3 regions of the Bacillus sp. ISL-77 genome follow, and region 3 is predicted to be linked to each of the others. Evidence: riboswitches for the same ligand, from Rfam matches in the RefSeq annotation. Region 3 holds a riboswitch; each other region holds the start of a gene.
The links. A riboswitch is a leader RNA that binds a small molecule or an ion and turns the genes downstream of it on or off. The one in region 3 is predicted to bind cobalamin.
Positions count from the first base shown of each region.

Region 1 (10,897 bases), on a different contig from region 3:
TGCTTAACATTGTGAACTATCAAACATTAATTGCTACGAAGGCATCTCGCATCAAGCAAGTCGTGGGCGATGAAGTGGCGATGGAATTTGGGAGTAGACGGGCCCAGGAAATGGATGCTGCAATTTGGGGAACAAGAGCAGCCTATCTTGCCGGTTTTGAATCAACAAGCAATGTAAGAGCTGGTAAGCTGTTTGGCATTCCTGTATCTGGAACACATGCCCATTCGATGGTCCAAGCTTATAAAGACGAGTATACGGCTTTCATTAAATATGCCGAAACACACAAGGATTGTGTCTTTTTGGTTGATACATATGATACACTCCGCCTCGGTGTTCCAAATGCGATTAAAGTGGCAAAAGAATTAGGCGATAAAATTAATTTTATCGGAATTCGTCTTGATAGCGGCGACCTTGCTTACCTATCAAAGGAAGCACGCAAAATGCTCGATGAGGCTGGATTCACTGATGCTAAGATTGTTGCCTCAAGTGATTTAGATGAATATACGATTATGAGCTTGAAATCTCAGGGTGCCAAAATTGATAGCTGGGGAGTTGGCACAAAGCTGATTACAGCTTACGACCAAGCTGCACTGGGTGCTGTTTATAAAATTGTGTCTATTGAGGATGAAACCGGAAAAATGGAAGATACGATCAAGATCTCATCCAATCCGGAAAAAGTTACAACCCCAGGATTGAAGAGAATTTATCGCATCATCAATAATACAAACCATCATGCTGAAGGTGATTATATTGCGTTAGCAGACGAAAAGCTGCCTGAAAAACGGCTGCGGATGTTCCATCCAACCCACACGTATTTGAATAAGGTGGTTACCAACTTTACAGCAAAAGAATTACATGAAGAAATCTTTTCTAAAGGCGAGCTTGTTTATGAAATGCCTTGCTTGGAAGAATCCCGTGATTATTTGAAGCAAAACCTCGATGCACTTTGGGGCGAGTATCAGCGGATTACGAATCCAGAAGGTTATCCAGTTGACTTGAGTCAAAAATGCTGGGATAACAAGATGAGAAATATTGAAGAGGTTAAAGACAAGGTAGAGGCAATGAAAAGGTAACGATCAGGCGTTCTTTTAATAAAAAAAGGGCAGACTTAAGAGGTTTTATTTCCCTTTTGAGTCTGCCCTTCGTTTATTTTTGTTTAAAGAAATCGACAAAGGCATGGAAAATTTCGATACCCTGGTAGGTAAGCATACTTGCGGCTGATAGTGAAAAGAAGCCAATGATTACAAAGCGGATCCACATTTTAATTTCCTCCCTTATTATGGTGTTAGCTTATGATTCGGGAGGATGGATCACATAGTTTGATTGATGAAAGATGGGAATGAGAAAAATAAAGCTTTTGTGAAAACTTATGAACAAATAAATCAGTGGAGTTAGTGCTGCTGAAAGGATGATCGTAAGGATAAAGTGAGTTTGTATAACAACGGGCAGCTTTTTTTCATCGTTCCATTGGTCTTTCACCGCTCCATCATCTACGTTGATGATGGCTTTGATATTAGCGTGGGAGTGAGGAAGTGAGTAGGAAAAATGGATAAAGGTGAAAGTAAGGAAGGCAAGGAGTAACGGAATGGAAAGGTTTTTTAGCATCTTCATCAATATCCTCTCCTTCCCAAAAATGAGATTGTTTTAATCATATACACTTTTATTATATTTGAAAACAAAAATATTCTGACAATTTTCGTAGTCTTATTGAAAAAAAGGCTTTTGTCCATTAACAGGTTTCGCAATCAGTCATGCTTTGTGTTACAATCTTAGCAGTCAAAACGAGCAAAGGAAGAAACGTATGAGCAGAATAGTACCGGTTAATAAAAATGATTACATAGATGTAGTTTTTGAAGATTTAACCCATGACGGAGCGGGTGTGGCCAAGGTTGATGGGTACCCGTTATTTGTCTCGAACGGACTGCCGGGCGAAAAGGCAAAAGTGAAGGTGATTAAGACAGGCAAAGGGTACGGCTTTGGGCGATTGGTCGAGCTTTATGAAAAAAGCCCGTTCCGAGTCGATATTGAGAGCGGTGATATCCATAAATTTGGCGGCTGCCAGCTCGAGCACATCAGCTATGAAGGTCAGCTGAAATATAAAGAAAACCAGGTCCGTCAGGTGCTCACACGGATCGGTAAACTGGAGGATGTTGTTGTTCATCCGATTCTGGGGATGGACCATCCCTTGCATTACCGCAACAAAGCCCAGGTACCTGTTGGAGAGAAGGACGGCAAATTGATTGCTGGCTTCTATAGACCGAGGAGCCATGAAATTGTTGATACGAATGAGAGTGTCATTCAATTGCCTGAAATTAATGAAGCGGTTCAGACGGTAAAGGAAATATGCAGCGAGCTAGGGATTCGTGCGTATCACGAGGAATCTCATAAAGGTGTACTCAGACACATTATGGCTCGTTATGGTCAGCAGACGGGAGAGCTCATGGTAGTAATTATCACGAGGACGGCGGATCTTCCTCAGAAAAATCAGCTGGTTGAGCAAATTGTTGCGCGGCTCCCGAAGGTAAAGTCAATCGTCCATAATGTCAATTCGAAGCGCACAAACGTCATCATGGGGGAAAAAACGACAGTTTGGTGGGGGAATGAAGTCATCTATGACTATATCGGGGATGTGAAATTTGCCATTTCTGCACTGTCCTTTTACCAAGTAAACCCTGTTCAAACAAAGGTGTTATATGATAAGGCGCTTGAATATGCGGACCTTAGCGGTGAAGAAAGCGTCATTGATGCTTACTGTGGAATCGGAACGATTTCTCTATTTTTAGCACAAAAAGCAAGGAAAGTATTCGGCGTAGAAGTTGTTCCAGAGGCAATAGAGGATGCTAAGCGGAATGCAGCGTTAAATGAGATGACGAATACAGAGTTTGCTGCAGGGGAAGCGGAGGTTGTTATACCAAAGTGGTATAAGGAAGGTAATGTCGCCGATGTTTTGGTTGTTGACCCGCCGCGCAAAGGCTGTGACGAGGCCTTGCTGCAGACCATTATTGAGATGAAACCGAAAAAGGTCGTTTATGTATCGTGTAATCCAGCCACCCTAGCAAGAGATTTACGGATATTGGAGGACGGAGGATACAAAACGGTGGAAGTGCAGCCGGTCGATATGTTTCCGATGACCACGCATGTGGAAGCGGTCGCGAAGATTGTATTAAAAAACCTTTAAATCACACTGGATAAAGGGACTAAGATGAATAGTGGGTTAGATGCTGTCTGGGAGAAACCAGCCAATGGCATCTAGCCCTTTTATATAATTAACAAAATTATACAAACTTCGGGGATTGACAGATTTTTTATACATTAATGTGGATTTTAAATATCAAACAGGAATAAGCATATGGACTAGAAATATAACCGTAAAGATCATTGCCATGATTCGGTGGGACTTTTTTCGAAACCCTGATGCTTTTTTGTGGTAAGTACCCAGCAAACAAAGTGACCAAAAGAAATAAAAGGATGTATAACCCAGCAACATCTTGATATGACCATATAATCATGCTGAATACTTTTCAGAAAATTATGTACTTCATATTATTAATATGCTATAGTTAGTGAAAATTACATATCGTGTAAGAATTGGTGCCAAGCTAAGGCTTGGCTTAAAAGGGAAGAACGGTGTAATTCCGTCGCTGTCCCGCAACTGTAAATCGGAGTGAATCACAAATACCACTGTCAAATGATGGGAAGGTGTGAGGAGCAATGATGATAAGCCAGGAGACCTGCCAAATTCTAGTACACACCAGATACCTACGTGGAAATAGGTGGTGACAGTCATTTGTACGACAAACGAGTTATGAGCAGCGATGTTTATGCATATTTTTATAAGCATACCTTTAACTTGATTGTAAAGCCATTTCCATTTTGTGGAGATGGCTTTTTTGTTGTATAGGAGATTATCAAATCATTTATTTTGGATAACGTGAACTAGTTCTCTGAATCCAGCTCCAGCGCCTTTTGTTCTATTTGGGAATATGTAAATTTAAAACAGGAGGAATGTAAAATGAATTTAGTAAGTACTGCTATTGGTTACCCGTACATTGGTGATAATCGGGAGTGGAAACGTTGTGTAGAATCTTTTTGGAAGGGTGCGATATCAGAGGAGCAATTTATTTTCGAGATGAAAACGAATCGCTTGAATAATTTGAAGCGCCAGCAATCATTAGGCTTAGAGTTACTAACAGTTGGGGATTTTACCATTTATGACCGTATGCTTGACCATGCGGCAATGTTCGGATTGATCCCAAATCGTTATAAGTGGACAGGTAGTGAAGTCGATCTAACCATTTATTATGAAATGGCCCGTGGGGCAAGCCATGTTGTGGCTTGTGAGATGACAAAGTGGTTTAACACAAACTATCACTACATTGTACCTGAGTATGAAGGCAAGTCATTACAATTAACCAAAAACTACATTTTAGATTATTTTGAAGAGGCCAAAGAGGAATTAGGTCTTATTACAAAGCCTACAATAATCGGTCCTTTTACTTTTGTTAAATTAACGAAAGGATACGATGCCAAAACCAAAGCATTGTTTATTTTAAAACTCTTACCGTTATATGCTCAAGTATTCCAGCAACTTGTAGAGGCTGGGGCACAGTGGATTCAAGTGGAAGAACCAGCACTAACCCTTTCCCTAACAGCAGATGATGTAAAACTAGTGCAAGAAATTTACAAACAGTTAGCAGAAGAAGTACCGGCTGCACAAATCATGTTGCAAACCTATTTTGAAGGACTATCAGCGTATGAAGAGCTGTCTCAATTACCTGTTGCAGGGATTGGTCTTGATTTCATACATGGTGCCGAAGAGAATATGGCTTCACTTCGAAAACACGGGTTCCCACAAGACAAAGTATTAGGAATTGGTATCGTAAATGGACGTGATATTTGGCGGGCGAATTTGGCTGAAAAAGCAATGAATACAAAAGCTATTTTATCATTAAGCGGGGTAAAAGAAGCTTGGATTCAGTCTTCATGTAGTTTACAGCATGTACCTGTGACGACGAAGGCTGAAACGCGTCTAGATGCGACATTAACAAATGCTTTGTCATTTGCCGATGAGAAAATTGTTGAGTTAGCACATATCACATCCTATTTTCGTGACGAGAACTGGACTGGAAATAAGAGCGTATCACAAAGTATGATAGCGACTGAAGCATTAGAGCAGCATAAGGCGAGGAAAAATGCACGTGTGAAAGAGCTGGTATCACAAGTAAAGCCAGAGCATTTTACCCGTCCATTGACGTTTAACGAACGCCAGCCTTTGCAGAAAGAGGCATTACATTTACCGGATTACCCAACCACAACCATTGGCAGCTTCCCTCAGTCAGATCAAGTAAAACGGACACGTACAGCATGGCGTAAAAAGGAAATTACAGACGCTGAGTATGCAGCGTTTCTAAAAAGTGAAACAGCCCGTTGGATTCAAATTCAAGAAGAAATAGGACTGGATGTTTTAGTGCATGGTGAATTTGAGCGGACGGATATGGTTGAGTACTTTGGAGAAAAGCTAGAAGGTTTTGCCTTTACAGAAAAAGCATGGGTTGTATCCTATGGTTCACGTTGTGTCAAACCACCAATTATTTATGGTGACGTCGAGTGGACAGCCCCAATGACCGTGAAGGAAGTAGAAGCGGCACAGCAATTAACGTCTAAGTATGTGAAAGGGATGTTAACAGGTCCTATCACAATCTTAAATTGGTCTTTTGTCCGCGATGATATTTCACGTGAACAAGTAGCCAACCAACTAGCCTTAGCACTAAGAGAAGAGATTCAAGCTTTAGAAGATGCAGGCATTGCCATTATTCAAGTGGATGAACCGGCATTACGTGAAGGATTGCCATTACGCAAAGAAAAATGGGCTGATTATTTAGCATGGGGGGTAAATGCCTTTAAGTTAGCAACTTCTAGTGTGAAGAATGAAACACAAATCCATACACATATGTGCTATTGCGAGTTTAATGACTTTATTGAGCCGATTCGTGCCCTTGACGCAGATGTGATTTCAATCGAAACGTCTAGAAGTCATGGGGAGTTGATTCAATCTCTTAAAAAAAATCCATATGAACTTGGTATTGGTTTAGGAGTGTATGATATTCATAGTCCACGTGTACCAAGTCTAGAAGAAATCAATGCGATTTTAAACGATAGTTTAGAAATTATTTCAAAAGAACAGTTCTGGGTGAATCCAGATTGTGGTTTAAAAACACGTCATGAAGAAGAAACCATTGCATCGCTAAAAAATATGGTGTCAGCCGCTCGGAAACTACGCCAGCAGCAACAACAAACTGTTTAAATCTAAGCTTAACAATTAAATTAAGGGCCTTTTCCATTTTTGGAAAGGCTCTTTGGTTTGTTTAATTAACTGAACATCACCACGTAGGTATATGTGCATAAAATGATTAGTGCACGAAAATGGAGGTGTGATGTTCAAATATGATGTATTTCAATCATTACTATAGAAATAACCCTTACAATACGTATGTGCCGATATCAGAGTTAAGCAGGGTAGGAGCAAAGGTTACTTGGGATGAAAAACAAAAGGTTTTTAGAGTCACAAGTGATTATCATCTATTAAAGGTTGAAAACCAACAATTAAGGCAGAGGATAACAGAATTAACGGCGCTGGTAACGAATCGTGGCTTAAGGGCTAATGATCAAAACTGGGAAATGCACTTAGCTGACCAGGGAAATACCAATTATTCAACTGCTACAATGCCAGTAGATTTGACGTTATTATCATTAAAGAAAGATCCATTTAATAATGCATCTAAACTGTTTAGTGTAAATCAGAATCAGCTGTACTCTGCTGAACGAATTTCGAAAAAAATACTCTCTGCAACCGACTTGGACACCTATAAAGAGAGATGGAATTTTTCAACAGAAGACGAGAATGGATTTCTTGATTTGATAGCAAGAGACGGAGTGGTATACGCTTCAACCATGACTAATATTTATGCCATTCAGGATAACGGAACCTCTCCACTGACACTTTGGACCGTTGATAGCTTTGCGAATCGTCTAATACTTGACCGAAATACATTATTTTATTACACCAGAACCACCGAGGGTCTGGATGCGATTGGTACAGTAGATATAACAACGGGTCAAAAGAAATGGAGTTATCCCCTTAAATTCCAAGAGCTAATCGAAGGAGTTTTTGCTGCTGGCGGAAATAGACTGTATGCAAATATACGGAATCCAGTGCAAATGACATCCAAAATGTATGCATTCGATACGTCCACAGGAACTGTTCTTTGGACATTTGATCTTGATTCAAGCTTGCCTATTTACGGAGCTCCTGTCTATAAAGATGAGAAGCTTTACTTCGAAACAAAACCGGCGACAACAAGAAACATTTGGGCATTGGATGCAGCAAGTGGAAAAACATTATGGAAGTATAGTCCAACGGGTATGTTTACACAGCCTCTTTCTGTAACGGATGAGTCTTTAATTGTCCTGGATGAGATCAATATCATGGCGATTGATAAAAATACTGGAGTACAAAAATGGAAGACCATGTACGCAGAGCAGTTCGTTGCCGGGGGACTACAGACCATTAGAGGGTCAAGCGGTATGGTCGTAGCCTCAGACAGAATTATTTTGGGAAATTACAACAAGATAAAATTCTTTAATTCAGCAACTGGGCAGCTTATTTATTCAACTCTTCAGCTTACACCTACTACAGGCGCATCTGGTCTACGCCCAATCGGTGTCATCAAAGACACAATTTTTGTAACCGAGACGAATCAATTTCTCTATACGTACGCCGTGCCCAAACCAAGCCAGTTAGATACAGAAAAGCCAACGGCAACGATCGATTTGCCAGCAGTCAGCCAGCTTTCTATGCAGGATGGGAAGAATCAAATCAAGATTCCGGTTACAATAAGTGAAACGGCGGATATGGATGTAACCATTGTTGATGAAAGCGGCCAGGTAATTCAGACCATCGGTTGGGGACGCCATTTGAAGGGTACTTCCAATTTTTATTGGGATGGAAAAAATAGCCGTGGCTTTAATGTCATCCGTGGAAATTACTATCCAATTGTAAAACTCACAGATCTTGCTGGAAATAAGAATGAGTATACAGTACGTGACAAAATAATTCAGATAACAGAAGGATTCGGACTAACTATAAAAAATGCCAACTTGCGCTCGGCTGCAACCACACAAAGTACGATACTAAGAACAATCCCAGCTGGTTCAGAAGTAGTCATAACAGGAGAAACGGGTGATTGGTATCAGATTGAGTACAGGATTATCAGCGCAGTTCTGAAAGGATATGTCTCCAAGCCGTTAATCAAAGTTCCATCCAATCAGGAAATTCAAGCAATCGAAAGTGCTAAGACGAGGACAAACGTCAATGTTAGAACCTATCCTGGAACTCAGTATGATACAAAGATCGTGCTCCCGATGAATACAGATATAAAAATTTATTCCGCAATCGGAGACTGGTATTCAATAGAATACAAGAAAGACAGCGTTACTTTGGATTCTGGGTATGTAGCAAAATTTACTATTACCCTTCCAACTGTATCAACTTATGTATACACCGTTATTGCTGGCGATTCTCTCTGGAAGATTGCCCAGAAGAATGGTGTAACGATTGACTCCATCGTCAAAGCCAACAACCTCGATCCCAATCAACCTATTTATATTGGCCAAAAACTGACTATAGTGAAATAATACTTGTGAAACTGATTATGAAAAAGCAAATTGCCTAAAAGATATAATAAATTTGCCCAGTCTGATGACTGGGCTCAATTTATTATCAATGTTCCTTAATCTTCCTCAAACCATAATGGTGTCTTGTCATCAGGGTCTCCATTGTAATTTATCTTAATTTCCTCGCCTGCCTTAATGTCGGTATAGGCATAAAATTTGATTGTCCCTTTTTTAAATTTTCTTTTAAAAATGGCATTAGGTATACTGGAATGATTGAATAGTGACCCGACTCCTAATGCTAATGCACAGTCATCATAATTTGTTCCCCACCAGAAGACATAGTCTATTAACTTGGTTTTTTTCAAATACTTATACTCATCTTTAGGGAATACAATGACGGGTGACACCTCTAGAAGTTCATCCTTCATAATATCACGAGTCGCGAAAATCCCTCTCCCGTATTGAGATTGCCTAACCTCCAACATAGTTCTGTTTACCTCCATTTTAAACACATCTCAGTTGCAGTTTTTTTATTAAGGTATGAAAAAGGGCGGTGTTTGGTTTGGGTCAATTAGGGAGGTGCAAGTTCATAGAGGAAAAAAACCAAGTTAATGTGAAGAGACTAACTTGCCATCAGTGAACATATTTTTGTAAGGGGCTAAAAGATGTTAGTTGTGCAGTTGTCCAAAAAAATTATCATAATAATTATTTAATTGACTAATGGTTAATTTTACTAACAGGTATACAATATAAGTGATATCGGACAATTTAATCAAAAAATAAGCTATTAATCTATTAGTAAGGAGCCTAAATCATGTCTTTGAACGAAACTGAGATTGAAAAGCCCTTATACATAAAAGTACATCCAAATGATAATGTGGCGATCATTGTCAATTCAGGAGGATTGTCTGAGGGGACTGTTTTTCCAGATGGACTGAAACTGAACGAGCGTGTACCTCAAGGTCATAAAGTAACACTTACGGATTTAAAGAGTGGGGATGGGATTATTCGTTATGGCCACATCATCGGTTATGTTAAAAATCCTGTGAAAAAGGGAAGCTGGGTCAATGAAACTATGGTTGATTTGCCAAGTGCACCCGAGCTGGACGAACTATTAGCACCTGAGCTAGCGCCACAGTCTTTGCCGCCGCTAGAGGGATATACATTTGAGGGCTATCGGAATTCGAACGGGACGGTAGGTATCAAGAACATCCTTGGAATTTCAACAAGTGTACAATGTGTCGTAGGTGTAGTGGAATTTGCGGTTAAGCGGATTAAAAATGAACTTTTACCAAAATACCCAAATGTAGACGATGTCGTCGCTCTCAATCATAGCTATGGTTGTGGTGTAGCGATTAATTCCCCCGATGCAATCATCCCGATTCGAACCCTCCAAAATTTAGCCGTCCATCCGAGTTTTGGCGGGGAAGTTATGGTGGTTGGCTTGGGGTGTGAAAAATTAGTTCCTGACCGATTATTACCAGATGGAGATACCTCCAATGTTATCTTATTACAAGAACAGACAGGTTTTATAAATATGGTCGAAAAGATCTTGGAAATGGCCGAGACACGTCTAAAAAGGTTAAATGAGCGGAAGCGGGAAACATGTCCTGTTTCGGATCTTGTTATTGGAGTACAATGTGGCGGTAGTGATGCTTTCTCCGGCGTAACAGCCAATCCAGCTGTTGGCTATGCTGCCGACCTCATTGTTCGGGCAGGTGGAACGGTTATGTTTTCCGAAGTGTCTGAGATAAGGGATTCTGTCCATTTATTAATGTCTAGAGTTGCTGATGAGAAAGTAGGCAACGATTTAAAAAGGGAAATGAAATGGTATGACAACTATTTGCATGGCGGCCAAGTGGACCGGGATGCCAATCCGACGCCAGGGAATAAAAAAGGCGGCTTATCAAATGTTGTGGAAAAATCGTTGGGTTCGGTAGCGAAATCGGGAAACAGTCCCCTTGTTGAAGTAGTTCCGCCAGGTGCGAGGGCAACAAAAAAAGGCTTACTTTTCGCTGCTACCCCTGCAGGTGATTTTGTCTGTGGGACACTGCAATTAGCCGCCGGAATGCATTTGCAAGTTTTCACAACGGGAAGGGGAACGCCTTATGGTTTAGCCATGGCTCCTGTGATTAAGGTTTCAACTCGCAATGCCTTAACCGAGCAATGGAAGGACCTGATTGATGTTAACGCGGGAACAATTGCAACAGGTGAGGCAACGATT
Region 1 is NZ_JAGGQY010000027.1:116,714-127,610, reverse strand. Features, by position in the region: gene J7E77_RS11090 (nicotinate phosphoribosyltransferase) at 1-1,073, shown strand, start outside; gene J7E77_RS11085 (hypothetical protein) at 1,291-1,611, opposite strand; gene rlmD (23S rRNA (uracil(1939)-C(5))-methyltransferase RlmD) at 1,802-3,178, shown strand; cobalamin riboswitch at 3,573-3,753, shown strand; gene metE (5-methyltetrahydropteroyltriglutamate--homocysteine S-methyltransferase) at 4,013-6,304, shown strand; gene J7E77_RS11070 (outer membrane protein assembly factor BamB family protein) at 6,445-8,694, shown strand; gene J7E77_RS11065 (SET domain-containing protein) at 8,790-9,158, opposite strand; gene garD (galactarate dehydratase) at 9,488-10,897, shown strand, end outside.
Region 1: linked by a shared signal. The riboswitch ahead of metE (5-methyltetrahydropteroyltriglutamate--homocysteine S-methyltransferase) and the one ahead of J7E77_RS00970 ((2Fe-2S) ferredoxin domain-containing protein) in region 3 are both predicted to bind cobalamin.

Region 2 (10,897 bases), on a different contig from region 3:
TCTCGTAATTCTTTTAATAGGTATAGACTAGAGTTTGGAAATAATATTTCCGCTGTATCAGTACACCTTTGCAAATCACTTGAAAAATAGCGCTGATAGCTTTTTGTCACCGATTTACTTATTGATTCCGGACATAACGGCGAATCGTTCCACCCTAGATAGGCTTTTCGTCTATTTTCTTCTGTTACACCATGACGAAATAATGCAATAACCACACGGTCATCCACAGGATTAACTCAGTCCCTTCAACAGCTGCACCTAAGACATCCCCCGTTATACCGCCAAACCAATTCACAGCTTTCCGACGAAAAAGGAATAAACAGCAGGCTGCAGCTAAAATCAATAAACCTATTAAGAAGATTTCTTTTATAAATAAACTAACCAGAATTAGAACACCAACTAAATAAATTGGATACGGCCAAAGGGCCTGCGGTTTCGCCGCATTCTGGAATAACGTGCCCAGCCCCTCATCCTTGGCTGACTTTACCGTTAACAACAGAACACCCATGACAGTTTTACTTAAAAAAGGAATGACTGCAATCATAATAAATAGTACGTTTTCGACCTTCGCTAAACTCTCATACATAAATAGAAACCGACAGCTTAATAAAACAAGAATGGAGAGAACACCAAAAGCGCCCGTTCTTGGATCCTTCATAATTTCCAGCCTTTTCCCTTGATCTTGATAGGAAAAATAAGCGTCACTTACATCCATCCAGCCATCCAGATGAATTCCTCCGGTCAGGAGAATCGTTACCAGCCAAAGCAAGAATGCACAAGCAAGATGGGAAAACGGAGTAAACTCAAGACACAGATAAAATACCGCTGAATAAATGATCCCTTGTATTAATCCAACGAGCGGGAAGGCTTGAACTGCCTTTTTAAGATGGTCTTTATCCATTGGTAACTCGAGTGTGATAGGGATTGCTGTAAAGAATTGAATATTAATCAAGAAACCTTTCAAGAACTTCATGTTTTTGAACCCCATTGATTGATAATCTTTTTAATCAGATCCCATTTTAGATGACTTTTCATTTCGTCAGCGATAGAATCAAATCTTTTGTCTTTAAACTCGCTAATTGAATGGATTTCTTCAGCAGGGAGTCCTTTCCTTGTCCGAATCATGTTTAACCAGTGATTTCTCCACTCATCATTTTGAAATAGATGGTGAAGGTACGTTCCAATGATTTGACCGTTATTTGCGTAATAGCCTTCTTCTTCCCCGTTTGCTAATGTTAAAAACGGACAGACCTCTTTAGAAAATATCGTCTTTCCTAAATGGATTTCATACCCTACGATTGGCTGGTGAATTGGTAATTCTATCCCTTTGTGATACTGGGCAGTGACTCGATTTGTTTCCTTTTCTTTATAAAAAGTAGTAGCAGCAGGAATCACTCCTAACCCCTTCACCTTGTAGTTCGGTATCCCAGTGTCGGAACCAACTTCATCAATCATTTCTTCACCAAGGATTTGATACCCTCCACAAATCCCAACAATATAACCGCCATTTGCTACGTAGTTTCGGACTAAGATATCTAACTGTTTATCTCTTAAATTGTTCAAGTCGCTAATCGTACTTTTTGTACCAGGAAGGATAACTGCGTCTGGCTGTCCAAACTCACTCGCATGATTGACCAAACGGAGCGAAACACCTTTTTCAAATAAAAATGGTTCAAGATCACTGTAATTTGAAATAAACGGCAGGTGGATGACAGCAATATCAATTGTCCCTTCATTCCGATTAGAAAATTGGCTGCGAATCGATAATGAGTCCTCACCATCAATCATATGATTTTCCACAAACGGCAATACACCCAATACAGGAATGCCTGTTTTCTTTTCCAGCCACTGAACTCCATCTTCAAATAAGGTAATATCACCGCGGAATTTATTGATAATCACACCGACAACACGCTGTCTTTCATTAGGCTCCAAAAGATCAAGAGTACCAACAATGCTAGCAAATACTCCACCGCGGTCAATATCGGCTACCAGCACAACTGGTACCTCCGCCAATTCGGCTACCTTCATATTGACCAACTCGCGGTCCTTTAAATTTATTTCAACCGGGCTGCCTGCTCCCTCCATCACCACTACATCATATTCATCGGCAAGCTGGTGTAGAGATTTCTTAATTACCTCTACTCCTTTTTCATAAAAATGATCCCGATATCCTCGTCCCGAAAGGGTTTCGATCGCTTTTCCTAGATAAACAATTTCTGCATGCCGATCTGACCTTGGCTTTAATAGAATAGGGTTCATCCAAACGGTTGGCTCCACTCTAGCTGCTTCCGCCTGAATCCCTTGTGCTCTGCCAATTTCTTTACCGTCTTGTGTCACGTACGAGTTATTGGACATGTTTTGCGATTTAAATGGGGCGACCTTTACTCCCTCATTGGCAAGTATTCGGCACATCGCCGTTACGATTAGACTTTTGCCCACATCTGAAGCCGTACCCTGAATCATGATTCCTTTCATTGCGTTACTCCCTTCATTACGATAGGAATCCCTGCCTCTACTAAAAACACTAACTCCGCTTCCTTGACTAAATATTGATGGATTTGGCCCAGCAAGCGGCCATAGGTAAACACCAGATCATTTCCAAGTAACGGCTCGTTTAATACTTCATTACTGACGACAATTATTGTCCGAGCATGATTTTTTATCGAAGTAATCCCTGTGATCACATTTTCTTTGACCTTTTCTAAAAAACGTTCATCCCATACTTGCTCAGAAGAAAACAATTCATTATTTAATAGAGTTGTGACACAATCCAACAAAACAATATCCTTATCATGAAAGTCAACAGCAATTTTCCCAATTTGAACTGACTGTTCATACGTTTTCCACCGGTAATTCGCTGAATCTCGATCGCGTTGGTGTTTTTCAATTCGTGCCTTCATTTCTGAGTCAGAAGGAAAGCCGGTTGCCAGATAGTTAAGTTGGCAGCCTGTCTTACGAGCGATCTCTACTGCTTTCCTCTCAGCAAAGCCGCTCTTCCCACTTCTTACTCCGCCTGTTATGAAGATTAATGATGATGACGCCATTTCGCCAACACTTCCATTAGTTGATTATTTTCTTGATTACTTTTTATGGCAAACCGAAGCCATCTTCCCTCTAAACCAGGAAAGTTAAAGGTATGCCTTGGAATGATGCCTTGATGTAGAAGGAACTCAAACAACGCAAACTGATCTCTCAAATGCGGATCCTTCAATAAATAGAAATTCACGTTGGAAGACGAAACCACAAATTCTTCCTGTGTAAAAAAGGCAAACAGCCTTTTCCGCTCATGACTAATATATGCCTGTGTCTCTTTAATAAAAAATTCATTTTGCAGACAAAGTTCCCCTGCTAATAACGCAATGGTATTAGTACTCCAATGTGATTGCAACTGGCTAAGGCCCGAAACAATCGCTGGCTGAGCGATTAAATATCCCAAGCGTATTCCTGGAATCGCAAACATCTTTGTCAGTGAGCGAATAATAATTAAATTTGAAAACTTGTTTATGTATGGAACCAATGATTCATATTCTATTAAAAAATCAAAAAATGCTTCATCCAAGATGACAAGGCAATCCCGCTTTTCACATTCCTCTATGATCGAAATAATCGTAGAGGCCGGATAGTAAATACCTGTTGGATTGTTTGGATTACACAAAAACAAAGCATCTGCATCCATCAAATTCGAGTGTAAATTGACCGAATTCAATTCAAAATTGGGCTCCACTAGTTGATGGTAGACAATTTCACATTTGTTTGCCCGACATGCTTGTTCATATTCCGAAAATGTTGGTTCCACAATAACTACTTTTTTGCCGGCAAGCATACGGGCAAGCAGCGTAATAAGCTCTGCTCCTCCATTTCCAATTAGGATTGTATCGATCGGGGTCTGCTGCGATTTTGCAATCCTTTCCTTCAGCTGTGTTGCATAAGGATCTGGATAAACATTAATTTCTTGAAAAAAATCCGGCCATTTTTCTTTCAAAGTAGATGGCGGGCCAAGTGGATTGATATTTGCGCTAAAATCAATATACTGCAACGGGAGTGCAAGGCCCATTGCCTCATATAAATATTGAGGATTCGAGCCATGTGACGGCCAATTCAAGGACCATTCCCCCTATCCATAAAAATAATAAAAATAAAAAGACCGTTTTGCTAAGAATTTGATTGGCCTTGATGATATGTTCCGTTTGGATGGACTGAATGGGTTCACCCATTTTTGCCCGGTTCGATATCAATCCTTTATAATAATTGATTCCGCCAAGCTGTATCCCTAAAATAGCTGCGACAGCCGCTTCACCCCAGCCGCTGTTTGGGCTCGGATGCTTTTTCGCATCACGGAATAAAATCGTCCAAGCTTTTCTATAAGGCATCCTTACGGGACGTTTTCCTATCAGCATGATGATCCCAGTTAATCGACTTGGAACCCAGCTCATCACATCATCCCATTTTGCAGACGCCCAGCCAAACTCTTTATATCTAGCGTTCATGTGGCCCACCATCGAATCACATGTATTGGTTGCGCGATAAACCATCGCCAGCGGGGCTCCGCCAATCAGTGCCCAAAACAAGGGGGCCGTCACCCCATCACTAGTATTTTCGGCCACAGTCTCAATCGTGCCGCGAGCGATTTCACTCTCATCCAAGGAATCTGTATCACGGCCAACAATATAGGATAGTTTTTTCCTAGCTTCAGGAAGGTCCCCTTCTATTAATGGACGATAGACTTCTAGAGAAGCCACCTTCAAGCTTTTTTGAGCAATGGTTGTAGAAATAATCATACCTTCCACTAAAATTCCAACAAAAGGATGAATCCAATATCCTATTAAAACTAATAACAAAACGACGAAAAAAACTAAGAGTAAGATAAAAAGGAGCATGGCCACCCCTTTCCACCGCTTAGACTTACCATTATTCCAACGTTTTTCAAGAAATGTTATCATCGTTCCAATCCATCTTACAGGGTGGGGCCAATCGGGTGGATCCCCAATAAACAGGTCAATAATATAGGCAACTGTGATTGAGATTAAATGATGAACGATCATTTGCATTTTCTCTTGCTGGATTTTTGAATCGCTTCGATCGTGCACTGATAAACTGCCTTGCTAATAAGCTTGCCTAACGGGGTAATCGTTCCCGCAAATTCTAATACTTCACCTGTTTGAGTAGCAGCAATTAAGATACTATCTGTCGATGTACCGGTGGCGATCGTTCCGGTGACTTCATCGATTACCTTTAGATCATTCAATGCCTTAACCTTCGCTTCAGTTGCGGTCATGATGCATTGTATGAAAGCTTCCTCTGTCAACTCACCGTTCACAAAAATCCATGTATTAATCGTACCAGGTATCATATCAAATGAATGCAGCTCACTTTTCGAAGCATCAATTGCATTTCCCACCCCAGCTGTCACAACAGCAAATACCGAGAAGCTATTATGTTCAAACCGCTTGTAAACTACATCTTCGAGGACAACTGCGGTCATCATGCCAACAGTTTCCGACGGTTCAAACCCGTTTGATTTTAAAAATGAGGTCATTTCTATACGATAGTCACTACAGCTGTAATCCTTGTGAACATGGCGGTTCACAAATGTTTGGTGCCATCCCGTTCCCGAACCAATCACCCCAGATGACATTGTCCTTAATGGCATGGGGGATGTTAACTCGATAAATTCTTCTGAAATATTCAGCATCGACTCATCTAGGTCAAAATCGACAACTTCGTGATTCACTTTTGGCAGTAAAACCATCTGCGGTGCAGCGACTTTAGGATGGGGATGTTTTTGAATGTCTGTATGATACACATCTCTTATTCGATCTTCCCGCAGCACCTCATTAGGAATATGATCAATATTTATCCTGCCATTTTCGAGAAGGAGCAATCGATCACAATAAAGCCCGGCAAGGTTTAAATCGTGAAAAATGGAGATGACTGTTAATCCATTTTCTGACGTCCATTGTTTTAAGAAATCTAACAATTCCTTTTGATACGACAAATCCAAATGGTTAGTGGGTTCATCTAACAATAGTATTTCAGGCTCTTGGGCCAAAGCTTGGGCGAGAAATACTCTTTGTTTTTCACCGCCTGATAATTCCTGAATATTTTTATTTTGGAATCTGGAAACACCAATTTGCTTCATTACTCGTTGGACAACCTCTTCATCGGCTTTACTCCAGGTTTGAAACAACCCCTTTTGATGTGCATAACGGCCAAGCGAGACGGTCTCTTTTACGGTGTATGAGAAAGATTGTGATGAATGTTGTGAAAGAACGGCAATAATTTGGGCCAGCTGTTTTGCTTTGTATTCCTGCAGCCGTTTCCGATTGATAAAAATCTCACCCTTTTGGATTGGTAAAATTCCACTAAGCATTTTTAAAAGGGTTGTCTTTCCACTTCCATTCGGCCCCAATATCCCGAATAATTCTCCCTTTTCCACATCAAAAGAAATGTCTTTCAGAACCGCTTCACTCGAGTATCCACCGGAAATCTGTTGAACACTAAGCATCCTTTAACCACTTCTTTCCGTTCTTTTTCTTTGGAGCAGGATTATTGCAAATACCGGTGCACCAATTAAAGCCGTGATGACACCAATGGGTAATTCTGTAGGAGATATGATTGTTCTTGAAATTAGGTCAGCTAAGATTAAAAAACCGCTTCCTGTTATGATTGATAACGGAAGGAGGTGCCGGTGATCGGGACCCCATAATAATCTTGATAAATGTGGAATCACTAGCCCGACAAAACCAATGGTACCTGACACCGCAACTGCCGCTCCTGTTAAAATAGAGCCAGCTGTTAAAATAATTAGCTTTCTTTTTTGAACATTGACCCCTAAATGCTGTGCCCGCTCTTCACCAAACGACATGGCGTTTAGTTCCTTTGCATTAAAAATCAGCAGGCCTGAGCCAATGATAAAAAATGGCAAAATGATCTTTATGTACTCCCAGCCTCTCATCGATACACTTCCTAATAGCCAGCCAATAATTTGCCTCAACTCATCTCCAGTAAGCGCAATCATCAGCGAAATAATTGCCCCTAAGAAGGAGCTAAAAATTATCCCTGTTAAAATAATCGTTTCCACTCTCATCGAACGCTCTATTTTACTGGCGAAAGTAAGGACTAAAAAGATGGTTAAAAAGGAAAATAAAATACTTAGCAATGGTAATGTGAAGGAACCAATAAAAGGAATAGATAGATGGAAAAACAGTGTCAACACCGCTCCAACTGACGCCCCGGAGGATACACCCAATGTATAAGGATCTGCTAACGGATTTCTTAGCAGACCTTGGAAGACTGCCCCTGCAATAGCAAGAGAAGCCCCGACAAGACCAGATAAAATCACTCTAGGTAAGCGAATGTTAAGGACAATACTTGAATACATAGGGTCAATTGTCTCCAATGAAATAACCCCAAATAATTTAGCACTGATAATCTTAATAATTGTTAAGATTGGAACCGAAACTGTTCCAATTGAAATCCCTAATAAAAAAGCTAGAACAAGGAACATTCCAGCTATTATATAGGCTAAATATTTATTATTTAAAAATCTCAGGATAGACAGCCTTTGCAAGATCTTCTACTCCTTCAACGATCCGAGGGCCTGAGCGAGTCACGCGATCAGAATCCACATCGACTACATGCTTATTTTTTACAGCGTTGACCGTTTCCCAGCCCTTTCTAGTTAAAACTTGTTCCGCCGGATTTTTGACATAGTATCCATAGGTAGTCAGGATTACATCTGGATTGCGTTTAATCATCGCCTCTTGATCAATTTTAATCCAGCCTTCTTGATCATTTGCGATGTTTTCCGCATTAATTATATTTAGCATTTGATCCATAAAGGTATTCTTGCCAGGTGTATAAATTTCTGGAGCGGGTGAAACTTCAACTAATACCTTTTTCTTTTCTTTTATTTCCCCAGCCTTTGCTTTAATTTCGGCCAATTTATCCTTCATCCCTTTAATCATCTCATCGGCTTTCGCTGTTTCACCGGTAGCTTTCCCAATCATATCAATGGAATCATAAACTTGGTCAAAATTTTGCGCATCATTAACAACCAAAACGGTAATTCCAGCATCTTTAAGCTGCTGAAGCCCTGCTTCAGAATTATGAGCGGACGATGCATGTGCTAGCACTAAATCTGGTTTTAAGGAAATGATTTTTTCTAAGTTTATTTCCTGTCCGCCGATTTTTTCTTTTTTCGTCGCTGCTTCCGGATAATTATCGAAATCAGACACTCCCACCACTTCTTTGTCAAGTCCTAATGCAAATGCAATTTCTGTATTACTTGGAATTAGTGAAACGATCTTTTCAGGTTTCTTTTCGATGATAACTTTAGTTTTGGCAGCATCAGTAAGTGTAACTGGATAGGTTATTTCCGCTGTTTTCTTTTCTACACTAGTTTTATTTTCTTCGTTAACTTCGTCTTTCTTTTCAGCACATCCTGCTAAAACTCCTACTGTCAATAATACTACTAACAGCAATGAATACAATTTTTTCATTTTTCTCCCTGCTTTCTGTGTAATTACCTTATGTAACAAAAAATAATTCCTCTTGTGCTAAACACAATTGCTTGGATAACAACAAAAAAACATCTCCACACTGTTAATGGAGATGTTGGTATGATTAGATTCAATTACTAGTGAAAAGTAAAAGGAGTCTAGCCTTCAACACCTTCCTATCCTCGTAGGTTTATTGGCGCACAAGAATTAGGCAGGTTTCCTGGCTCATGATCATCGCTTCCTATGCCTTCCCATCGAATTCGACAGTGGCACCATATAGGTTGCTCTCATTTACAGTGGCGGGACCGCGTTGGCTTATACCAAACTTCCCTTTTAAGCTGAAAATCTTTCGTAAAGATTTAGCACCTAATTTTTAAAAATATTTTTTGTTAAATTCATTATAGAAAAGGTGGAATGATTTGTATATGTTTTTTGCAATAATTTTATAGTTCAATCGTTCTGCATAAATTTGCCATTTCAATAGCTGCCGATGCTGCGTCCCAACCTTTATTACCTGCTTTTGTTCCGGCACGCTCAATCGCTTGTTCAATAGAATCCGTGGTTAACACTCCAAAAATGACCGGAATGCCACTACTTAAATTAATTGCGGAAACCCCTTTTGCCACTTCATTACAAACAAAGTCAAAATGTGGAGTAGAGCCGCGAATGACTGTGCCGAGCGTGATAACTGCATCATATTTTTTGCTATTAGCCATTTTTTGGGCAATTAATGAAATCTCAAATGCACCTGGTACCCAGGCAATATCTACGTCTGTCTCACTGACGCCATGTCTTTTAAGTGCATCCTGTGCACCGCCTAATAATTTACTTGTAATGAATTCATTAAAACGTCCAACCACGATTCCAACTTTTAATCCTGAGCCAACTAAATTTCCTTCAAAAATATTACCCATGAGTATGCCTCCTAAATTTGTTTTAAACTTCCCGCTTAACTAAGTTTTCCTTGTTGTTTCGGTATTCTACTAAATCTTTAATCGTTATCATTTTAATGTTTAGCTTATCAGCAATTTTACGCAGTTGGGGGACACGTGCCATCGTGCCATCGTCATTCATGATTTCACAAATGACACCAGCAGGCTTGGCACCGCATAAAATTGCAAGGTCTACAGCTGCTTCTGTATGCCCCGTTCTGCTCAAGACTCCGCCTTTTTTAGCAATTAGCGGAAACATATGCCCTGGTCTTAAAAAATCAGATGCTTTTGATTCCGGGTCAACCATACTCAACACCGTTGCTGAACGTTCAAATGCAGAAATGCCAGTGGTAGAAAATTTATGGTCAATGCTTACGGTAAAAGCTGTTCGATTTGGATCCGTGTTCTTGGAAACCATTGGATGTAAGTCGAGCTTTTGAGCTAATGCCTCGTCAATGGGAACACAGATTAGACCTCTTCCGTGAGTGGCCATAAGATTTATAACCTCAGGCGTTGCTTTTTCAGCAAGAGAAATAAAGTCCCCTTCATTTTCCCTGTTCTCATCATCGCAGGCAATAACAACCTTTCCTTCTTTTAAATCAGCAAGAGCTTCGTCAATCGTATTAAACACGCCACATCTCTCCTTTCAAAATTACAAACCAATTAAAACTAGACTTTTCCAACCATCATTTAATTAAAGCCATTGTCTGCTAAAAATTGTGCCGTTATCCCTGTCTTACGCTTTTGCGCTGTATCACTTGAAAGGTTTTTGATAAAATGTCCAACGTATTTACCAATCATATCGCATTCTAGATTAACGATATCCCCTGACCCTTTTAGTCCCAAAATCGTTTCCGATAATGTATGGGGGATGATCGATAGTGTAAAACTATTTTCTGTTACCGCAAAAACAGTCAAACTTGTCCCATCTACCGTGATAGAGCCTCTTAAGATGACATATTTTAATAATTCCTGCTCCGCTTCAATCTCATAGTAGACCGCATTTTCGAAGGACTGTTTACTTTTAATTATGCCTGTTCCATCGATATGTCCTGAGACAAAATGGCCGCCAAACCTTCCACCTGCTGCCATCGCCCGCTCAAGATTTACTTTGGAACCTCGCTTTACCATATTTAAACTTGAAGCTTTGACCGTTTCGGGCATAACATCTACCGTGAACAGCTTTCCCGTAAAGGATGTCACCGTTAGACATACCCCGTTGACCGCAATACTGTCGCCAAGGTGAACATCATTTAGTATTTTCTTTGCTTCAATGGCTAACACAAACGACTCCCCAGTCCGCTGGATGTTCGCGACTACCCCAATTTCTTCAATAATTCCAGTAAACATAATTTCCTTCTCCTTACTAGGTTCCACTTAAATTCTTACGCTAAAATGAAAAGGACCCTGAAGACAATAAGTCCTCAGGGTCCTGTAAAAGACAATAGAAAATAAAGGGTT
Region 2 is NZ_JAGGQY010000051.1:185,094-195,990, forward strand. Features, by position in the region: gene J7E77_RS21465 (histidine phosphatase family protein) at 1-215, opposite strand, end outside; gene cobS (adenosylcobinamide-GDP ribazoletransferase) at 185-973, opposite strand; gene J7E77_RS21475 (cobyric acid synthase) at 970-2,478, opposite strand; gene J7E77_RS21480 (bifunctional adenosylcobinamide kinase/adenosylcobinamide-phosphate guanylyltransferase) at 2,475-3,047, opposite strand; gene cobD (threonine-phosphate decarboxylase CobD) at 3,029-4,105, opposite strand; gene cbiB (adenosylcobinamide-phosphate synthase CbiB) at 4,062-5,045, opposite strand; gene J7E77_RS21495 (heme ABC transporter ATP-binding protein) at 5,042-6,508, opposite strand; gene J7E77_RS21500 (FecCD family ABC transporter permease) at 6,512-7,573, opposite strand; gene J7E77_RS21505 (ABC transporter substrate-binding protein) at 7,539-8,504, opposite strand; cobalamin riboswitch at 8,698-8,889, opposite strand; gene ribH (6,7-dimethyl-8-ribityllumazine synthase) at 8,948-9,418, opposite strand; partial or broken gene ribB (3,4-dihydroxy-2-butanone-4-phosphate synthase) at 9,444-10,067, opposite strand; gene ribE (riboflavin synthase) at 10,127-10,786, opposite strand.
Region 2: linked by a shared signal. The riboswitch ahead of J7E77_RS21505 (ABC transporter substrate-binding protein) and the one ahead of J7E77_RS00970 ((2Fe-2S) ferredoxin domain-containing protein) in region 3 are both predicted to bind cobalamin.

Region 3 (10,897 bases):
TGATTCTTGGTCTGGAACGGCCGCAATGTGGACAGGTTCTGTTTCGAGGGCATGATATATATACCGCAGATAAGCATAGTCGTCAAAAAATCCGTCGTGATCTTCAAGCTGTATTTCAGGACTCATACTCATCGGTTAACCCTCGAATGACGGCCGAACGAATTATTGCAGAGCCGCTAGAAAACTATGAAAAGCTAACAGTTGCTGAGCAAAAACGAACCGTTATTGAATTATTAGAAAGGGTAGGGCTAAGTGAAGACGACTTAAAAAAATATCCTAATCAATTTAGCGGTGGCCAATTGCAAAGAATCAATATTGCAAGAGCCATCTCACTCAAGCCAAAGCTGATTGTCTTAGACGAATCTGTCAGTAGTCTAGATATGGTGAATCAAACCCTTATTTTAGAATTACTCAAGGAGTTAAAAGCAGACTTCGGGTTATCATATCTCTTTATTACGCATGATATTAAAGCTGCCTATACGATTAGTGATAGATTAGGTGTACTAGAAAAAGGAGAATTGGTCGAGCTTTACGATGCAAAAAAACAGTTTTTTTCTTCAGAACATCCTGTAGTAAATAAGATGAGAGATTCAATGCTGGCCGAGCACCCTCGTTTTCGTTCGGTTAGACCTGTTTAATTTAAACATTATAAACACTTTTCGAATGCCTCGATTTCATTTGCAAAATCGGGGCTATTGTTCTTATTTGTATTGATAGAAGGAGGAAATTCCTAATGAATCATCGTGCGTACCTCACTTTGGCGATTCCCTTAACGATCTCGACCATGACAACGCCCTTGTTAGGTGCTGTAGACACAGCCGTTGTGGGACAGCTTCCTGATGCGGCATATATTGGAGGAGTTGCAGTCGGGACTCTTATTTTTAATACCTTGTATTGGGTATTCGGTTTTTTACGGGTTAGTACATCTGCTTTTGCCGCACAAGCGAATGGGGCAAGCGATCAAGCCCAAGGAATACTTGCTTTATCGCGTCCATTTTTATTAGCTGTTGTGGTTGGGGTGTGTTTTATTCTCTTACAATGGCCGATTGAATATGTAGCTTTGATATTGTTTTCAAACGATTCTGATGTCAGTAAGTTTGCAGCTGAATATTTTCGAATTAGAATTTGGGGAGCACCCTTTACACTACTGAACTATGTTATCCTTGGCTGGTTAATGGGGATGGCAAAGATTAAAGAATCTTTATGTTTACAGGTGTTAATGAATGTTTTGAATATGATATTGGCCATTCTTTTTGTCCATGTCTTTTCTTTTGCTGTAAAAGGGGTTGCTGCTGCCGCTTTGATTGCTGAAGTGACAGCCTTTATATTAGGGATGTTCATTGTGATGAAGGCATCACCGTTTGAATGGAGGTTACCATCCTTTCAAGAACTTATAGATACACAGTCTATGAAAAAGATGTTTAACGTTAATAAGGATTTGTTTATTCGAACGATTTGTTTATTAGTCGTTTTTAATATGTTTACAGCAAAAGGTGCTTCGTTTGGTACAAACTTTTTAGCGGCCAATGCTGTTCTATTTCAAATTCATTACATTATGGCTTATTTCTTTGAGGGGTTTGCTAACGCTACGAGTATTCTTGTCGGCAAAGCGGTAGGAGCAAACGACAAGGATTTATATAAAAAAACACTTACTTTATCAAAACAATGGTCGGTGATTACGGCTTTTGTGATAGCTTGTATATATGGATTATTTCAAAAACAAATTATTGCGCTTTTTACCAATCTACCAAGTGTAATCGAACTTTCAACTACATATGGAACATGGCTTATTCTATACCCGTTTGCCGCGTGTTTTGGCCTTGTCATTTATGGTGCCTTCACAGGTGCAACTGAAATTGCTCCCGTTCGAAACTCTATGATTTACGCAATGATCGCCTATATCCTTATACAAATTACGGCAACACCTATCTGGCATAATCATGGCCTATGGCTGGCTTTCATTCTATACACTTTTGGGCGTTCTGGATTCTTGATCATGTATACTCCTAGATTAAATAAAAGATTATTATCTATAAACAAAGGAATCTGAAAATTACAGCTACTTTTGAATTGAATCATTTGTCATGTAACAAGGAGGAATAAAAAATAGCCAGGCATACAAATGAAATATCTATAGAGGAAGGATCAAGGGGCTCAAACGAATGCTCTATGAATTAACAATGGATAAAGACTTTGTCGCCTTAAAATTCCTGATTGATCGTCCGAATGTCTTCCATGTCGTTGGGGCTACCCATTTAGAAACATGGCATTCAAGATTCTTATGAAACCAAAATTAATCCCCTTAGTGGTATGAAAACCATTGCTAAACTACTAAAAAATTTAGGTGTAGCGGTAGAAACTCCGCTGCTAGAGAACGTTGGAGACAATTCTCCATTAGACTTGTTGGGTGATAAAACTGATATCTAGTGGAACTTCACGAAAAAGCAGGTAATGGCTAGTAATAGCTCAGGTACCTGCTTTTTTTTATGGAAAAAAGATGGAACCTACGAGACGATAACCTATGGAAAACGGACCTTGGAATGCTCCTGTGAATTCGTACATAAGTATATATGGAGAATAATAAGACAGGTGGGTTGTAAATGGACACCAATGACTTCAATAAAGAGCTCCATCATTATTACACAAAAATACGTGAGACGAATCATCCCTATTATTGGTACTGTTTGGCTAAAACGCAGTCAAGAGCTGGATTAACAAATGAAGCACTGCAAACAATTGATCTGGCTTTGTCCTTTCCCAATCCTTATCCTTCAAAGCACAAACTTTTTGAAATACGGGCCGGACTGCAATCAGCTGATTCAAGACAGATAGATACTAATAGTCCAGCCATCGTAACAGTAAAGAGGGGTGATATTGACGGAGACGGGATAAAGGATAATGTTTATCTTACGGCATATAAAACTCCTGATAGTCCATTTTGGAAAGATATCACATTGGTTGTCCAAAATGGGAGAACACATCACTATGATCACATCCATTTTAAAAATAACTCAGGATACAACCCCACACTTTTTCTAGGTGATTTGACAGGAAACAAGGGGGAAGATATTTTAGTGGTTATTGATACCGGAGGAAGCGCCGGCACGGTTTATGCGTATATCTTTTCTTATATGAACGGTCAAATTAGACAAATATTTGATTCAGATGCATTCAATGATTCCTATAAGTACGATGTGACATATGAAAATCAATACAAAGCAAAGGTAATCAGTTATCGTCTCAGAGAAAAGTATATTCTTGACCTTATTTATAAGGGGAAGGAATATTTATCGGAAATCTATAACCCCCAAGGAATATTAAGGGCTCCTATTAATGGGTGGGTGAATCCTTTGTCTGGTTTATACCCGATTGATTTTAACAGGGATAATAGATATGAACTCGAAGCGTATCAAAGGATAGCTGGCAGGTATAATGCGGACAGTCTGGGATATGTACAAACTGTATTGAAATGGAATGGTCAGGAGTTTGGACATGACAGACAGACAGTGGCCACCTTTGGTGGGGAGATGTAACAATTGGACCTTTTAATAAAAGAAATGAACAAATATTTTTTCACCTAACATAAGAGGCCTAATGGAATAATTGTTAATCAAAAATTAGCTAGGGTGTCCTTAAAAATAGGGAACCCTTTTGTAATCAGAAAGGAATAAAAATTTTTAATTTTAAACCATCGTTTTATCGAGCCTTTCAAATCCGATAGCTATGCCGATCCCCTAAAATAATATAAGGGAATTAAAAAAGCACTTGAAATATTCTATTTGTTAGACTAGTATAATTATTATCTCTTAAAATTACATATGAATTTGTTAATTATTAGTTAAGATGCCTTAGGGCTTAATAGGGAATCTGGTGAAAGGCCAGAACTGTCCCCGCAACTGTAAGTGTGGACGAAATAGACAAACCACTGGACCGTTTATTTATTGACGATTCGGGAAGGGTCTAAAGTAGGAAGAAACACAAGTCAGGAGACCTGTCTTAGCTTTTTAAGTTTCGATTTCTTCGGGGGTTGAGAAGATGGAACGTTTGGACAAAAAGGATTATTTATTAACTTTCTTTGTGCTGACGTTTTATCCGTTCAACTAATGTTGAACGGATTTTTTCGTTTTGATGATTCTAAATCATTTTTAATTCTCATAGTTTAGCTTTAGAAGGAACAAGCCTTTTTAACAATTGAATAGATTAGGATAGGTGCACGAATATGTGCTTAATAGGGAAGTACGGTTTAAATCCGTCACGGTACCCGCCACTGTATGGGGAGTTCATTGCAGATGTCACTGAAGGAATTCGGGAAGACGCAATGGAATGATGAACCTAAGTCAGGAGACCTGCCTTTACCTAATAACTTCCATCAACCTACGGGAACATAGGGAGAAGTGCTGAACATACACCGCTATTTTTTTGTGTGTATATATTCTGCACCCCTATGTCATAGGGGTGCTTTTTTTACGTAAAAAACGAAAAGGAGAGTGTGACATGACTACTTGGAATTTACAAGGGACGAAACACCATGTTTTCATTTGCAACGGCAGCAGCTGTATGAGAAAGGGTGGGGAGGAAGCGACACAAGCGATTCGGAATGAAATCACCAATTTAAACTTAGATTCACTCGTACATACAACAAGAACGAGATGCAATGGGAGATGTAAGGACGCTCCCGTTGCTATCGTTTATCCAGACGGGACCTGGTATAAAAACGTGACGCCAGAAGTGGGAGCTACGATTGTAAGGCGTCATCTGGCGGAAGGTCATTGCCTTCAGGAGCATGCGATCTATGAATATTCCGAAGAAGGATTCATACAGCCAGAAGGGTCGGAATGCATCGAAGGAGTACAAAAAGCTGTTAAAGAAAAGATTTAACAGCGGATAGTATCTGGATTCTAGTTTGAAATTTTGGAAGGTGGCGTAATAGTGTGAAAGGCAAATTATTAATTATTGGTTTTGGCCCCGGTGATGAAAAACATATCACCGGACGGGCAAAAGAAGCCATCGAAGAAAGTGATATCATCATCGGCTACAAAACCTACGTTGATTTAATCAAGGGATTAATAGCTGGAAAGCAAATCATCAGCACAGGAATGACAGAAGAAGTGAGCCGGGCCCAGGAGGCAGTGAAACAGGCCGAACTCGGTTACACGGTAGCCGTCATTTCAAGCGGTGATGCCGGTGTATATGGAATGGCAGGACTGGTTTACGAAGTGCTAATCGAAAAAGGCTGGAAAAAAGACTCAGGGGTAGAAGTGGAGGTGGTCCCTGGCATTTCTGCCATCAACTCCTGTGCTTCTTTATTAGGCGCGCCGGTCATGCATGATGCCTGTACGATCAGCTTAAGTGACCATTTGACACCTTGGAGCTTGATCGAGAAACGAATCGAAGCGGCCGCTCAAGCTGATTTTGTGATTGCCTTATATAATCCAAAAAGCGGGAGAAGAACACGACAGATCATGGAAGCACAAAAAATTCTACTAAAATATCGCTCGCCAGAAACCCCTGTAGGATTGGTAAAGAGTGCTTACCGTGATAGTCAAAAGATCGTCTTAACCAATTTACAAGAGATGCTAGATCATGAAATTGGAATGTTAACCACCGTTTTAATTGGCAACTCTTCAACATTTTACTACGACGGCTTGATCATCACTCCGCGCGGTTATCAGCGGAAGTATACATTAAATCAGGCAATACAGCCGTTGAAACCGCATCAACGTTTGCAAAAGGAAGCCGAACCATGGGCACTGGAGCAAACAGAAGAAGTAACACCGGTGCACAAAAAACTAGTCACCCCAACCTCAGTGAAAGAGTCGCCAAGAGAGCTGGCTGAGGAAGCCTTGCAAATGATCCTTGGTGAGAACGATGGCCTATCCCAAGGTTTAATGGTGAAGCAAGACTTTCAATCTATTTTTGAGGTAGCGGTCAGCCCTGGTGTCGCCAATAAAAAATTTACCGCGACTCAGATGGTCATTCTTTCCGAAATTGTCGGAGAAGAAGGTGTCATGGAATACACACAAGACCATTTTATGAAGTTGCAAATTTTAACCTCTAAGCCTGATGAGATTGTTGAAAAACTAGCGGCGGCCAACTTTTTGATTGCTCCTGTTGGTGACGTATTAACCGTAAAAGCCTGTGATTTTTGTGACGGAGAAAAGAAGGATTCCATCCCTTATGCCGATGAGCTGCAGGAAAGACTTGGCGGCATTGAACTCCCCAAAGAATTGAAACTTGGTGTGAATGGCTGCGGTATGGCCTGTTATGGAGCCGTAAAAGAGGATATTGGCATTGTCTACCGTAAGGGAGCGTTTGATTTATTTTTAGGGGCAAAGGTAGCCGGAAGAACGGCACATCCCGGCCAAATCGTAGCGGAAGGAATCGCACCGGACCAAATTGTCGGGGTCATAGAGGGGATTGTTCAAGAGTACAAACAAAAGGCCTATCCAAATGAACGTTTCTATAAATTTTTTAAACGGGTCAAAGAGGTTCAAGGTTTTGTGTACCAGGATATCACACCAAACCTTATAATCGAAGCGGCTGTTTGCGGGGAGTAATGGGAAGAAGTCTAGGTCAATTGGCAGGTAGGCATTTACAAACAAAGGGGAGGAAATATTTTGAAAGCAATTTTATTTGTGGGGCATGGGAGCAGAGATCAAGAGGGAAATCAGCAGGTTCGCGAGTTCATCGGTGAGATGAGAAAGACTTGGGACGATTCTTTCCTGGTTGAGACGTGCTTTTTAGAATTTGAACGACCAACCGTTAATCAAGGAATCGATCTGTGTGTGGAGAAAGGAGCCGACCATATTGTCGTGATTCCAATCATGCTCTTACAAGCAGGACACTCCAAAATTCATATTCCAGCAGCTATTGATGAGGCAAAGAATAAATATCCACTTGTTCAATTTACTTATGGCCGGCCAATAGGTGTTCATGAGGAAACATTTGAAATTCTAAAAACGAGATTAATGGAAATTGGCGAGAATTTAGAATCCATCGAAGACGATACCGCTGTCCTTTTGTTAGGACGGGGCGGAAGCGATCCCGATGCGAATAGTGATTTATATAAAATTGCTAGATTACTATGGGAAAAAACAAACTATAAAATCGTCGAACCTGCTTTTATGGGGGTGACCAATCCCCTTGTGAACGAAGGGATTGAGCGCTGTATTAAGCTTGGAGCAAAAAAAGTGGTAATCCTGCCTTACTTTCTATTCACCGGCATCCTGATTAAACGGTTAGAAGATATGATGGTTCCTATTCAAAATCAATATTCCGCGGTTGAATTTCTGCTGGCTGACTATTTTGGTTATCATCCAAAATTACAGACGATTTTAATCGATCGGGTGGAAGAAGCCCTCCGTGATGAGGTGAAGATGAACTGCGATACCTGCCAATACCGTCTCAATGTAATGGAACATATCGATCATCACCACCACCATGATCATGATCACGATCATCATCACGGCCATGACCATCATGACCATGACCATGACCACGACCATCACCATGATCACGAACATGCAGAGCAAAAAGGCAGGAGATAGAGGATGATTTTCGTATTAGCCGGTACAAGTGATGCACGAGCCCTTGCTTTAGAAATAAAAAAGGAGGGCTTCGATCTCCTGGCCTCCGTTGTCACAGAAAATGCAGCGGTTGAATTAAGGGAGTCAGGGATACCTGTTCAAGTAGGAAGATTAACGGATGAAGACATGGTGGGGTTGATTGACACAAAAGGGATTCTAACGGTTGTCGATGCCAGTCATCCGTTTGCGGAAGAAGCTTCGAAAAACGCTATCAAGGCGGCCCAAACGGCGGGAATCCCCTATATCCGGTATGAACGGGAGTCACAAACTTTCCAATATGACAACATGACAGTCGTCGAAAGCTACGAGGAAGCAGCGGAGCTTGCATTAACCAAAAAAGGCGTGGTGATGCTGACGACTGGCAGCAAGACGCTTCAAATTTTCACAGAAAAACTATTAGGAAACCCGGACATCCGCTTGATCGCCAGGATGCTGCCTCGTGTGGATAATATGGAAAAATGTGAGCAGCTAGGGCTGCTGCAGAAAAATATTGTTGCGATCCAGGGACCATTTTCAAAAGAGTTCGACAAAGCCCTATATAAGCAATATGGCGTGACCTTAATGGTGACGAAAGAGAGCGGGAAAGTCGGATCGGTCGATGAAAAGGTGGAAGCGGCCAAGGAACTGGGGATTGAGGTCATCCTTATTGGCCGCCCGAAACTGAATTATGTCACCGTCTATGCTAATTTTATTGATGTCATCGCAGAATTAGATAAAAGGATTGGTTCCACACCAACCGTCACAACAGAACAATCATTTTAAATACAGGAGTGAGAGAAATGGATTTTCGTACCGAATTTAAACCGTTAACCGTCCAACCGGAACAGATCGAAGGAAGAAGTTTTGAAATGATTAATGAAGAAATTGGGGAGCACCCGTTTACCGAGGAGCAATATCCGATTGTCCAGCGCATCATCCATGCATCCGCTGATTTTGAACTCGGGAAAAGCGTCCTCTTTCATCCAGACGCTATTCAGTCCGGCATTCGCGCGATTCGGAGCGGGAAAATGGTAGTTGCCGATGTTCAAATGATTCAAAGCGGGGCTAATAAAGCGCGAATTCAAAAATTCGGCGGAGAAATCAAGGTCTATATTTCTGACCCGGATGTGGTACAAGAAGCCAAACGGTTAAATACCACACGGGCAATTATTTCGATGCGAAAAGCGATCAAAGAAGCGGACGGCGGCATTTTTGCCATCGGGAACGCCCCAACCGCCTTACTCGAACTCATCCGCCTGATTAAAGAAGGAGAAGCGAAACCAGGTCTTGTCATTGGTCTGCCAGTTGGGTTTGTTTCCGCCGCTGAGTCAAAAGAAGAATTAGCCAAGCTCGATATCCCATTCATCACCAATATTGGCAGGAAAGGCGGCAGTACCGTGACCGTTGCCGCATTAAATGCCATTTCCATTATGGCTGAACGGGGATAACCCATGCAGGAAGTACCAAAAGGAAAGCTGCGGGAAGGATATACGACAGGGGCCTGTGCAACGGCGACGACAAAAGCGGCGCTAACGGCATTAATAACCGGTGAGCCGCAAACAGAATCAACGATTTACTTGCCCGTCAAGCGGTTTGCAACCTTTCAGATAGAAAGCTATGAGGTAACGGAACAAACGGCCACCGCCAGTACGATTAAAGACGCGGGGGATGACCCAGATGCCACCCACGGGGCCTTGATTGTTTCCACCGTGTCATGGCTCGATGAACCAGGCATCGTGCTGGATGGGGGAATTGGGGTTGGCCGGGTCACAAAGGACGGCTTGCCCGTTCCTGTCGGTGAGGCCGCGATTAACCCCGTTCCCCGCAGGATGATCCGTGAGACGGCCGAAGGTGTCTTAAAAGAATTTGGGATTACAAGAGGCATAAAGATCGTCATTTCCGTACCAGCCGGTGAAGAAATTGCCAAAAAAACACTCAATGGTCGCTTAGGAATCATTGGCGGGATTTCTATCCTCGGAACCCGCGGGATTGTCGTTCCTTTTTCCACAGCCGCTTATAAGGCCAGCATCATCCAGGCTATTAGCGTTGCCCGGGCCAGTGGCTGCGAGCACGTTGTCATTACAACAGGCGGGCGAAGCGAGAAAAATGCCATGAAGCAATTCCCCGAGCTGTCTGAGGAAGCTTTTATCGAAATGGGTGACTTTGTCGGGTTTACCCTTAAACAATGCAAGAAGCAAGGGGTAAAAAGAGTGTCGATGGTCGGCATGATGGGGAAATTCTCAAAGGTGGCAATGGGGATCATGATGGTCCACTCGAAAAGCGCCCCGGTAGATTTTAATTTTTTAGCGGAGGTGGCAAGCCGTACCGGTGCGGATGCCGCTCTGGTCGAAGATATTCGAACGGCCAATACGGCATCACAGGTTGGCGATATGATGACAGCACAGGGCCATCTTTCCTTTTTCGAAATGCTAAGCGACCATTGCTGCCTTGCTGCGTTAAAGGAAGTCGATGGCGGGATTGATATAGATACGACCCTTTATACCATGAAGGGGGATTTGTTAGGAAAGGCGGTGCGAAAGAGTGGCATCAATTAAAATGATCGGCATTGGGGATGAAGGCAAAGTGAGCCTGCTCCCGATGTACGAAAAATGGATTTATAAAAGTGAACTATTAATAGGAGGAAAGAGACAGCTTTCTTTTTTTCCTGAATTCGCCTCCGAAAAAATCGCGATTGAAGGCGGGCTTTCTTCACTCGTCGAACGGTTGCAGTCGGAGACGAGAAACGTAGTGATTCTAGCATCTGGAGACCCGTTGTTCTATGGAATTGGAAGCTATTTATCTTCTAAAATCGATTTGGACATTTATCCATATTTAAGTTCGATCCAGCTTGCTTTTGCCAGAATGAAAGAAAGATGGCAGGATGCGTATTTTACCAGCGTTCACGGCAGGAGTATAAAAGGGCTGGCACAGAGGGTGGATGGAAAAAAAACGGTCGCAATCTTAACCGACACGGAAAATTCCCCAAATAAAATCGCTCAGTATTTGCTTTCCTTTGGCATGACTGAATATGAGGCGTTTGTGGGAGAGAACCTTGGCAGTGACAAGGAACGATGCCGCTGGTTTACCCTTGATGAAATGAAGGATGAAGAGTTTTCACCGCTCAATGTGGTAATTCTCAAGAAAAAAGGGGAAAGCCCGCATTGGCCGATTGGCATTGACGATGCGGAGTTTATTCAGCGAAAACCGGATAAGGGTTTAATTACCAAAAAGGAAATTCGCACACTAAGCATTAGTGCCCTAAGGTTAAAGGAAGACAGTACGGTTTGGGATATTGGCACATGCACAGGGTCTGTTGCGATTGAGGCAGCGAA
Region 3 is NZ_JAGGQY010000002.1:177,505-188,401, reverse strand. Features, by position in the region: gene nikE (nickel import ATP-binding protein NikE) at 1-638, shown strand, start outside; gene J7E77_RS00980 (MATE family efflux transporter) at 734-2,050, shown strand; gene J7E77_RS31030 (hypothetical protein) at 2,163-2,285, shown strand; gene J7E77_RS00975 (VCBS repeat-containing protein) at 2,601-3,533, shown strand; cobalamin riboswitch at 3,825-4,013, shown strand; cobalamin riboswitch at 4,191-4,368, shown strand; gene J7E77_RS00970 ((2Fe-2S) ferredoxin domain-containing protein) at 4,495-4,878, shown strand; gene cobJ (precorrin-3B C(17)-methyltransferase) at 4,932-6,557, shown strand; gene J7E77_RS00960 (sirohydrochlorin chelatase) at 6,618-7,547, shown strand; gene cobK (precorrin-6A reductase) at 7,551-8,348, shown strand; gene J7E77_RS00950 (precorrin-8X methylmutase) at 8,366-9,013, shown strand; gene J7E77_RS00945 (cobalt-precorrin-5B (C(1))-methyltransferase) at 9,017-10,120, shown strand; gene cbiE (precorrin-6y C5,15-methyltransferase (decarboxylating) subunit CbiE) at 10,122-10,897, shown strand, end outside.